DNA from 3 places in the Cronobacter universalis NCTC 9529 genome. Region 3 is predicted to be linked to each of the others. Evidence: predicted binding sites of a transcription regulator. Region 3 holds the regulator's gene; each other region holds the start of a gene.
The links. Region 3 encodes CRP, which controls carbon source genes, mostly activating them, when cyclic AMP is high. Its sites were predicted from a motif close to ATGTGANNNNNNTCACAT; they were not measured.

Region 1 (3,277 bases), 120 kb from region 3:
TCGGTCGAATTCACACACACGATGAAACTCGATCTTTTTAATACCGCCAGCCGTGACAGCCTGACGAACCTGTATACCCGACGCCACTTTATGCATCAGGTGGCTCTGCTCGAAAAAGAGTCCGGCAACCCAAACGTGGCGCTGCTGCTGCTGGATATCGACCATTTCAAAGCGATCAACGACAGTTGCGGCCACAGCTACGGGGATATGATTTTGCAGCGGATCGCTCGCGCCATTACCGATAACGTGCGCGAGAGCGATATCGTGGCGCGCTGGGGCGGGGAGGAGTTTCTGGTATTGATGCCGGATACCTCGCTGTCGGATGCCAGGCGGGTGGCGGAGCGGCTGATGGGGCGTATTCAGGAGTGGGTCGGCCAGACAGAGAAAAATCCGCGTGAAGTGACCGCGACGCTGGCGCTCAGCGCGCTCGGCAAAGACGAGGCGTTTGAAAAAGCGCTTAATCGCGCTGATAAAATGTTGTATGCCGGTAAGCAGCAGGGGCGGAACCGGCTGGTGATGGCGGACTAACTTTCTGATTTAAAAATTGAAATGGGTAAAAAGTAACCCCCGGGTACTCCTTAGTTAGCATTTTCCCGGTGATGGCGAAGTGCCATGCTTTGCGACTCCTTCCTGTGCGACGGCGTTTATTGACGTGCGCGCCAGCTGCCGCCCGCAGGTGAATTTCACACAGGAAATGCAAGCGATGTCACAGGAACCTAACCCGTTTACCGCCGCCTGGAGCCGTAACGGCAATCTGCTCTGCCACGGTCACTGGATCATTACGTTTGAAACGCGCCCGGTGACGCTGCCGCAACACTGGCAGGATAAGGCGATGAACACCCGGGGGATCTACTCGATTATCGATCCTGAGGATGAAACGTTCGCCGACGGGCTCGAAGAAGATGAGTGGATTGTCGAGAACGTCGAATGGCTGACCGACTGGTTTTTCGATAATGGCATTCCGCTGGAGGAGCGCTATTACCGCGCCTTCTGGCGGGCGGTGAACAAAGCGGACTGGCGCTGCACCAGCTGCGCGGGCTGTATGTAAGCGGCGTTGCAGAAAGCAAAAAGCCCCTGATGCAGGGGCTTAAATGAAAGGCGACAGGGGTATCAGGTCACGACCATCGGCCATTCCGGCGGCGTGTGGCTCATTACTTCCACCATGACGTCTTTCATATTGTGCCAGATGGCGTGAAAGTCGATGCTGACGCCGAGCAGCCCTGTCGCGAATACGCAGGAAGCGGCGATACCCAGCCCGCTGCTGATCACCGCCAGCGCCTGGTAGTCGGATTTGCGAAACTGAATATTAAGCGTGCTGGCAAGAAACATTAAAACCGCACCCAGAAGTTGCCAGCGCATCAGTACCATGCTGGCGGTAAGCGTAGCCATGAAACCTGTCCTCAAAAAACGATCTGCCGCGCGAGCGGCCGGGGAGAGGCAGGCCAGGCGCGGCGCTAAAATTTAACGTGACGGCAAGCATGTAAACTTGCACACTAAGTGTGAACTGTATCACATTTGTTGTTTTATTCGCCAGTCTGGCGACCGCGCGTTGACGAAAAAAAACGCAAAATTAATGCGCTTACCGGCAACCGTCCGGAATAAAAAACGTGCGAAAAGAAAGCGTCTCAAAAAATTCTTGCCGGGTTTTCCCGATGCATAAATTTTCATTTCGACACAAAAAAACGCGGCCCGTACATTTTTTCGACAACCGTGATTAATTTAACTTAAAACACTTTCTGAAGTGGCTGATGACTTTTTAGTATGGGTATCAACGCAAATATTTCACTTAAGAAAAATTAAATAGCCATTCCCTATTTTCCTTACGGCAAATTTTAATGTTTCGCGCGAAATAGTGGACGGATAACTGGAAATGGCTATTGCCAATGCGTGCTGATTGATGCAACGTAAACACCTGTTTGCGATGTGTCCCATCAGGCGATAAATGTGACACAGAAAGCAGGGATATGAGGCCATAATGAATTTCAGGGCACGACGTCAGGCGTTGCGAATCTCAGGCATAATCATGGTGGTCTTACTGCCTGTGATGCTTGCGCTTTGGGTCGCCCATCACCGGGCGGTCAGCGAGACGCGCGCGCATCTGGACGCCTTCGCGCAACTGGTGCTCAACCGTACCGAACTGGTGTTAAGTCACGTTGAAGCCGCCCGTAACGAAGCCGAAAAATATCAGGGCGAAATATGTTCACCTGCGCATCAACGAAATATGCTGGATATTTCTCGCGGACAAATCTATATCGAAGATTTAATTTACGCGCAGGGAGATGAATTATTATGTTCGACCCTGTTCGATCAGCCTTTTATTCTGTCACCCGCCAATTATACCCGCACGCCGGATATCGCTTTTTACTATTACCGCGATACACCGTTCTTCTCCGGCCACAAAATGGTTTATTTGCGTAAAGGCAATTATGTCGCGGTCGTAAACCCCCTTTCTTTTAGCGAAATATTATCCAGCGACACTACGCTTATTTATGGCGTTTATGACACCGCCACCCACAGCTTTTTTTCATTAAGCGAAAAGGCCGACGCGCGAACGCTTGCGTCTTTCACGCGTGCCGGAAATACCGATTTCCAGAAAGAGGGCCGTTTCTGGTCGATAGTACAATCCGGCAAGCGTCCGATTGCCGTCGTCGTTTCTACCAGCGATGCCTGGTTCTGGCAGGCGTGGCGGCGTCAGATGTCCGTTATGCTGCCGCTCGGGCTTGTCATGGGCGGTTTTCTGGTTTTTCTCGGCACCCGTACGCGTAACCGCTTTAATTCGCCGAGCCGCCAGCTACAGCGCGCGTTGCAGAAGCGGGCGCTGTGCCTGCATTACCAGCCGATTATGGATATTAAGCATGGCATGTGCGTCGGCGCGGAGGCGCTGCTGCGCTGGCCTGGTTATAACGGTCAGGTGATGAGCCCGGCGGAGTTTATTCCGCTCGCGGAAAAAACCGGGATGATCGCGCAGGTGACTGATTATGTGGTAGAAGAGTTATTTAACGATCTGGGCCATTTCCTGGCGACCCACCCGCAAATTTATATTTCCATTAACCTTTCCGCTTCGGATTTCCATTCGTCGCGTCTGATTGCGTTGATCGAAGGAAAAAATAGCCAGCACGGCGTGCGGGCGCAGCAAATCAAGATTGAAGTGACCGAGCGGGGCTTTATTGACGTGCCGCGCACTACGCCGGTTATTCAGGCGTTTCGTCAGTCAGGCTTTGAGATTGCCATCGATGATTTCGGCACCGGATATTCCAACCTGCATAATCTCTATTCG
Region 2 (3,277 bases), 1.9 Mb from region 3:
CGTTCGGGTAATGCACGAACGGGCCGTTCGCGATCGTATCGCCCAGCCAGAAATCGGCGAAGAAATAGTTGGTGGACAGACGCTCAAAATATTCGCCCAGCGCGGAAGCCAGCGCGGCTTTTTTGGTGGCGCCTTTACCGTTGGTAAAGCACAGCGCGCACTCTTTATCGCGAATATGCACGGACCAGACGTTCGGCACCGGGTTCAGCCAGGAGGCCTCTTCGATATTAAAGCCCAGATCGGTGAGTTTCTGCTGGAAGCGAGCGATGGAGTCTTCCAGAGCGGCATCTTTGCCGGGGATGAAGGTTTGAGTCATGGGATCCACTTTTGTCGTACGCAAAGCGCGCAATGATACGGATTTTAGCCCTTCTGCGCCATCGTCCCGCCCGACGCGGCAAAAATAAATCTTGCGACTATGCTTAATGAAGATAACTCCCTGTTATGGCGTAAGAAAAATATGAAAGCTTTCGATTTGCAACGGATGGCGCTTGACAAGTTTCCGCTGGAATTTCTGGGTGAAGTCGCGCTGCGCAGCCTTTACACCTTTATTCTGGTCTTTCTGTTTCTCAAAATTACCGGGCGACGCGGCGTGCGTCAGATGTCGCTCTTTGAAGTACTGATTATCCTGACGCTCGGCTCCGCGGCGGGGGACGTGGCGTTTTATGACGACGTGCCGCTGCTGCCGGTGCTGGTGGTTTTCGTCACGCTTGGCGTGCTCTACCGACTGGTAATGTGGCTGATGTCCTGCAGCGAAAAGCTGGAGGATCTGCTGGAGGGTAAACCGCGCATCATTATTGAAGATGGCGAACTGGCCTGGGAAAAACTCAACCGCGAGAACATGACGGAGTTTGAGTTCTTTATGGAGCTTCGCACCAAAGGCGTGGAACACCTGGGCCAGGTGCGGCTCGCCATCCTTGAGGCCAACGGTCAGATAAGCGTCTACTACTTTCCCGATAAACTGGTGCGCCCTGGCCTGTCGATTCTGCCGGAGTATTGCAGCGAGCGTTTTGAACACATTCCGGAAACCGGCGATTACGCCTGTATTCGCTGTAGCGAAGTGGTGACGTTTAACGCAGGCGTCAAACCGTCCTGCCCGCGCTGCAAAAACCATATATGGGTGAAGGCAAGCACCGCGACCCGCGTCACCTGACAGCCAATTCCACCGCCAGCGGGCGCTGCGCTGGCGGATTGTGTTGTGTGATTTGGCGCACATTCCCCCCGGCGCCAGGATTAGCCGTTGCAGCCCTGTCAACGGAATGATAAAACCGATAGCCACAGGAAAAACTTATTGCTTTTAGCGTGGTGAGGGGAAATGGCTCAGGTCTACAATTTTAGTTCTGGCCCGGCAATGCTGCCGGCGGATGTGTTACGAGTGGCTCAGGAAGAGTTACGTGACTGGCAGGGGTTAGGCACCTCTGTGATGGAGATAAGCCACCGCAGCAAAGAGTTTATTCAGGTGGCTGAACAGGCGGAACAGGATTTTCGCGATCTGCTGGAGATCCCCTCGAATTATAAAGTTTTATTCTGCCACGGCGGCGGACGCGGGCAGTTCTCCGCGCTTCCGCTGAACCTGCTGGGCGACAAAACCACCGCAGACTACGTCGATGGCGGCTACTGGGCGGCAAGCGCTGTTAAAGAAGCCAAAAAATACCTGACGCCGAATGTGATCGACGCGAAAATCACCGTTGATGGTAAACGCGCCATCAAGCCGATGAGCGAATGGCAGCTCTCGGCGGATGCCGCTTACGTGCACTACTGCCCGAACGAAACCATCGACGGTATCGCGATTAACGATACGCCTGATTTTGGCGACGCCATCGTTACCGCCGATTTCTCCTCCACCATTCTTTCTCACCCGATTGACGTCAGCCGTTATGGCGTCATCTACGCGGGCGCGCAGAAAAACATCGGCCCTGCGGGCCTGACGCTGGTTATCGTGCGCGAGGATCTCCTCGGCAAGGCGCATGTCGCTTGCCCGTCGGTGCTGGACTACAGCGTGCTGAGCGAGAACGACTCTATGTTCAACACGCCGCCGACGTATGCCTGGTATCTGTCGGGCCTGGTCTTCAAATGGCTCAAAACCAAAGGCGGCGTGGCGGCGATGGATAAGATCAACCAGCAAAAAGCGGATCTGCTCTACGGCGTGATTGATAACAGCGATTTCTACCGCAACGATGTGGCGGCCGCTAACCGCTCGCGCATGAACGTGCCGTTCCAGCTTGCCGACAGCAATCTGGATAAGCTGTTCCTTGAAGAAGCTTTTGCCGCCGGCCTGCACGCGCTGAAAGGCCACCGCGTGGTAGGCGGCATGCGCGCCTCTATTTACAACGCGATGCCGCTCGAAGGGGTAAAAGCCCTGACCGACTTTATGGTGGATTTCGAACGCCGCCACGGCTAATCCTTCCGTTACGTTTCGCCCCGCGGCTGGCCGCGGGGTTTTTATTCTGTTTTATTGAGACTTTTTCCATGCAGGAATCCCTGACCTTACAACCCATCGCGCGCGTGGATGGCACCATCAACCTCCCAGGCTCCAAGAGCGTTTCCAACCGGGCGCTGCTGCTGGCGGCGCTGGCGAAAGGCACCACCACGCTCACCAACCTGTTAGACAGCGATGATGTGCGCCACATGCTCAATGCGCTGAAAGCGCTCGGCGTTACTTATTCGCTTTCAGACGATCGCACCCGCTGTGAAATTCAGGGGCAGGGCGGGCCGTTCAATACGCTCGTTGAACTGGAGCTGTTTTTAGGCAACGCGGGCACCGCGATGCGTCCGCTGGCGGCGGCGCTGAGCCTTGGCACCAATAATGTGGTGCTGACCGGCGAGCCGCGCATGAAAGAGCGCCCGATTGGGCATCTGGTGGACGCGCTGCGTCAGGGCGGCGCGGACATCACTTATCTGGAGCAGGAAAACTATCCGCCGCTGCATCTGAAAGGCGGGTTCGCAGGCGGCAACGTGGCCGTTGACGGCAGCGTATCCAGTCAGTTTCTGACCGCGCTGTTAATGGCCGCTCCGCTGGCACCGGGCAACACCGCCATTGATATCAAAGGCGAGCTGGTATCAAAGCCCTATATTGATATTACGCTGCACCTGATGAAAACCTTCGGGGTTGAGGTAGAAAACCAGAACTACCAGCGCTTCGTTATCCAGGGCGGCCAGCAGTATCAGTCTCCTGGACACTATCTGGTGGAGGGCGACGCGTCTTCCGCTTCTTATTTCCTTGCCGCGGCGGCCATTAAAGGCGGTACCGTGAAGGTCACCGGTATCGGGCGCAACAGCG
Region 3 (3,277 bases):
GAATCTTCGTGCCGCCGAAGTGGAAGGCGACAGCTTCCACCGCTACACGCGCCCGGAAATGGACATGGCCATCCGCAAAGCGCGCGATCTTGGCCGCCATATCAGTTACTTCGGCCCGGAGGCGAACGATTTCGGCCTGCTGGAGCAAACCTTTGTGGAGTATGGCCTGACCGGCAAAGGGCAGTCGCGCAAATATCTGCACACCTATGACGAAGCGGTGCCGTGGAACCAGGTGCCCGGCACTTTCACGCCGTGGCAGCCGCTGCCGGAGCCGACGGACGTGCTGTTTTACGAAGGGCTGCACGGCGGCGTGGTGACGCCGCAAAACGACGTGGCGAAACATGTCGATCTGCTGGTGGGCGTGGTGCCTATCGTCAACCTGGAGTGGATACAGAAGCTTATCCGCGATACCAGCGAGCGCGGCCATTCACGCGAGGCGGTGATGGATTCCGTGGTGCGCTCAATGGAAGATTACATCAACTACATCACGCCGCAGTTCTCACGCACCCATATTAACTTCCAGCGCGTGCCGACGGTGGACACCTCCAACCCGTTCGCCGCGAAAAGCATTCCGTCGCTTGATGAGAGTTTCGTGGTCATTCACTTCCGCAATCTGGACAATATCGATTACCCGTGGCTGCTGGCGATGCTACAGGGCTCGTTTATTTCACATATCAATACGCTGGTGGTGCCGGGCGGCAAGATGGGGCTGGCGATGGAGCTTATCATGCTGCCGCTGGTGCAGCGGCTGATGGAAGGCAAGCAGATAGCGTGACAGAGTGGCCTGGCGGCGCTTCGCCTGCCGGGCCGCCCGTCGTCAGATTACGCCTCAATCACTTCATACGAATGGGTGATGTTGACCCCTTTGCCGAGCATCAGCGCCACCGAACAGTACTTCTCCGCCGACAGATCCACCGCGCGCGACACTGCCGCGTCCTTAAGGTCTTTACCCGTCACCACAAAGTGCAGATTGATATGCGTGAACAGACGCGGGGCCTCTTCGCGGCGCTCTGACGTCAGTTTCACTTCGCAGTCGATCACGTCGTGACGGCCTTTTTGCAGGATAGAGACCACATCAATCGCGCTACAGCCGCCTGCGGCTATCAGGACCATTTCCATCGGGCTCGGCGCTTTGTCGCCGGAGTTGCCGTCCATCAGGATCTGATGCCCCGAAGCGGACTCGCCAAGGAAGGTTAACCCTTCTACCCATTTCACTCGTGCATGCATGTTAATCGCTCCAGGCTATTCATTTTTCTGACAGATTACGCGCGCGCGTTCCCGGAGGCAATGGAAGCGCGACCTGCGTCAAGCTGAAACGAGACAACAGGAGACACCTGAGAAAAGCTATGCTAAAACAGTCTGGATGCAGCGGCGATACATTGATGTTACGCATGGGTGCAGAGGAGAAGACAATTTATCGGCTGCGATGTCCACGGACAGCCAACTTCCCTGGAAGCGGGAAGATGATGATTGCAAAGCCAGACAGGGGTTACGCGCCCTGTCTTTGGAGCCAGTTTAAAACAGAGGATAACCGCGCATGGTGCTTGGCAAACCGCAAACAGACCCGACTCTTGAATGGTTCTTGTCACATTGCCACATTCATAAGTATCCATCTAAGAGCACGCTGATTCACCAGGGTGAAAAAGCGGAGACGCTGTATTACATCGTTAAAGGCTCAGTGGCAGTGCTGATCAAAGATGAAGAGGGTAAGGAGATGATCCTCTCGTACCTGAATCAGGGAGACTTCATCGGCGAACTGGGTTTGTTCGAGGAAGGTCAGGAACGCAGCGCCTGGGTTCGCGCTAAAACTGCCTGTGAAGTGGCTGAAATCTCTTACAAAAAATTCCGTCAGCTGATCCAGGTTAACCCGGATATTCTGATGCGTCTCTCCTCGCAGATGGCTCGCCGCCTGCAAGTCACCTCCGAGAAAGTGGGTAACCTCGCCTTCCTCGACGTGACCGGCCGTATCGCGCAGACCCTGCTGAACCTGGCCAAACAGCCGGACGCGATGACCCATCCTGACGGGATGCAGATCAAAATCACGCGTCAGGAAATCGGCCAGATCGTCGGCTGTTCTCGCGAAACCGTTGGCCGCATTCTGAAAATGCTCGAAGATCAGAACCTGATCTCCGCCCACGGTAAAACCATCGTGGTTTACGGTACCCGCTAAAAAATCAAAAAACGGCGTGTCGCTTCGGTAACACGCCGTTTTTGTATCTATACTTCTCCCCTATGTGGCGTCGTCTTATCTATCATCCTGAAATCAATTACGCTTTACGGCAAACGCTGATCTTAAGCCTGCCGGTGGCGGTCGGGTTGATGCTGGGCCATCTTCAACAAGGGTTGCTGTTTTCACTCGTCCCCGCCTGCTGCAACATTGCCGGTCTTGATACCCCGCACAAACGCTTTTTTAAACGACTGATCATCGGCGCCTCGCTGTTCGCGCTGAGCAGCCTGGCGGTGCAGCTTCTGCTGTTACAGTCTGTGCCGCTGCCGCTCATTCTGCTGATGCTGGCGCTGCTGCTCGGCGTAACGGCGGAGATCAGCCCGCTGCATGCGCGTCTCCTGCCCGCGTCGCTTATCGCGGCCATCTTCACGCTAAGCCTCGCCGGAAATATGCCCATCTGGGAGCCCATGCTGCTCTATGTCCTCGGCACGCTCTGGTATGGCGCGTTTAACGGGTTCTGGTTCTGGCTGTGGCGCGAGCAGCCGCTGCGTGAATCGTTAAGCCTGATTTATAAAAGTCTCGCCGACTACTGCGAAGCGAAATACAGCCTGCTGACGCGCCACACCGAGCCGGAACAGGCGCTGCCGCCGCTGCTCGTGCATCAGCAAAAAGTGGTGGATCAGATAAGCCAGTGCTATCAGCAGCTACAGATGCTGTCGGCGACCAAACAGAACGGCTACAAGCGCCTGCTGCGCACGTTTCAGGTGGCGCTGGATCTCCAGGAGCACATTTCAGTCTCCCTGCATCAGCCCGCCGAAGTGCAAAAACTGGTGGAGCGCAGCCACGCCGAAGAAGTGCTGCGCTGGACGGCGCAAACCGTCGCCACGCGGCTGCGCACGCTTTCTGACGATATTCTCTATCACCGTTATTCACGCCGCTTCTCAATGGATAAGCAGATTGAGGCGCTGGCGAAAATCGCCCGCCAGCACCCGGACAACCCGGTCGGCCAGTTCTGCGAATACCATTTCAGCCGCATCGCGCGCGTACTGCGCACCCAGCGACCGCTCTACGCCCGTGACCTGATGGAGAGCGGCCAGCGTCGCCTGCCGC

Region 1: AFK65_RS17465 (YjcB family protein) is a predicted target of CRP. The motif match lies at 1,498-1,515, and genes of this name have one in related genera.
Region 2: serC (3-phosphoserine/phosphohydroxythreonine transaminase) is a predicted target of CRP. The motif match lies at 1,196-1,213, and genes of this name have one in related genera.

What each region holds. Positions count from the first base shown of each region.
Region 1 is NZ_CP012257.1:3,791,918-3,795,194, reverse strand. Features, by position in the region: gene AFK65_RS17475 (GGDEF domain-containing protein) at 1-528, shown strand, start outside; gene AFK65_RS17470 (hypothetical protein) at 704-1,048, shown strand; gene AFK65_RS17465 (YjcB family protein) at 1,111-1,389, opposite strand; gene AFK65_RS17460 (EAL domain-containing protein) at 1,976-3,277, shown strand, end outside.
Region 2 is NZ_CP012257.1:1,532,353-1,535,629, forward strand. Features, by position in the region: gene ycaO (30S ribosomal protein S12 methylthiotransferase accessory factor YcaO) at 1-316, opposite strand, end outside; gene AFK65_RS06975 (DUF421 domain-containing protein) at 458-1,150, shown strand; gene serC (3-phosphoserine/phosphohydroxythreonine transaminase) at 1,313-2,398, shown strand; gene aroA (3-phosphoshikimate 1-carboxyvinyltransferase) at 2,467-3,277, shown strand, end outside.
Region 3 is NZ_CP012257.1:3,911,216-3,914,492, forward strand. Features, by position in the region: gene AFK65_RS18095 (phosphoribulokinase) at 1-775, shown strand, start outside; gene AFK65_RS18100 (OsmC family protein) at 823-1,227, opposite strand; gene crp (cAMP-activated global transcriptional regulator CRP) at 1,538-2,170, shown strand; gene AFK65_RS18110 (YccS/YhfK family putative transporter) at 2,233-3,277, shown strand, end outside.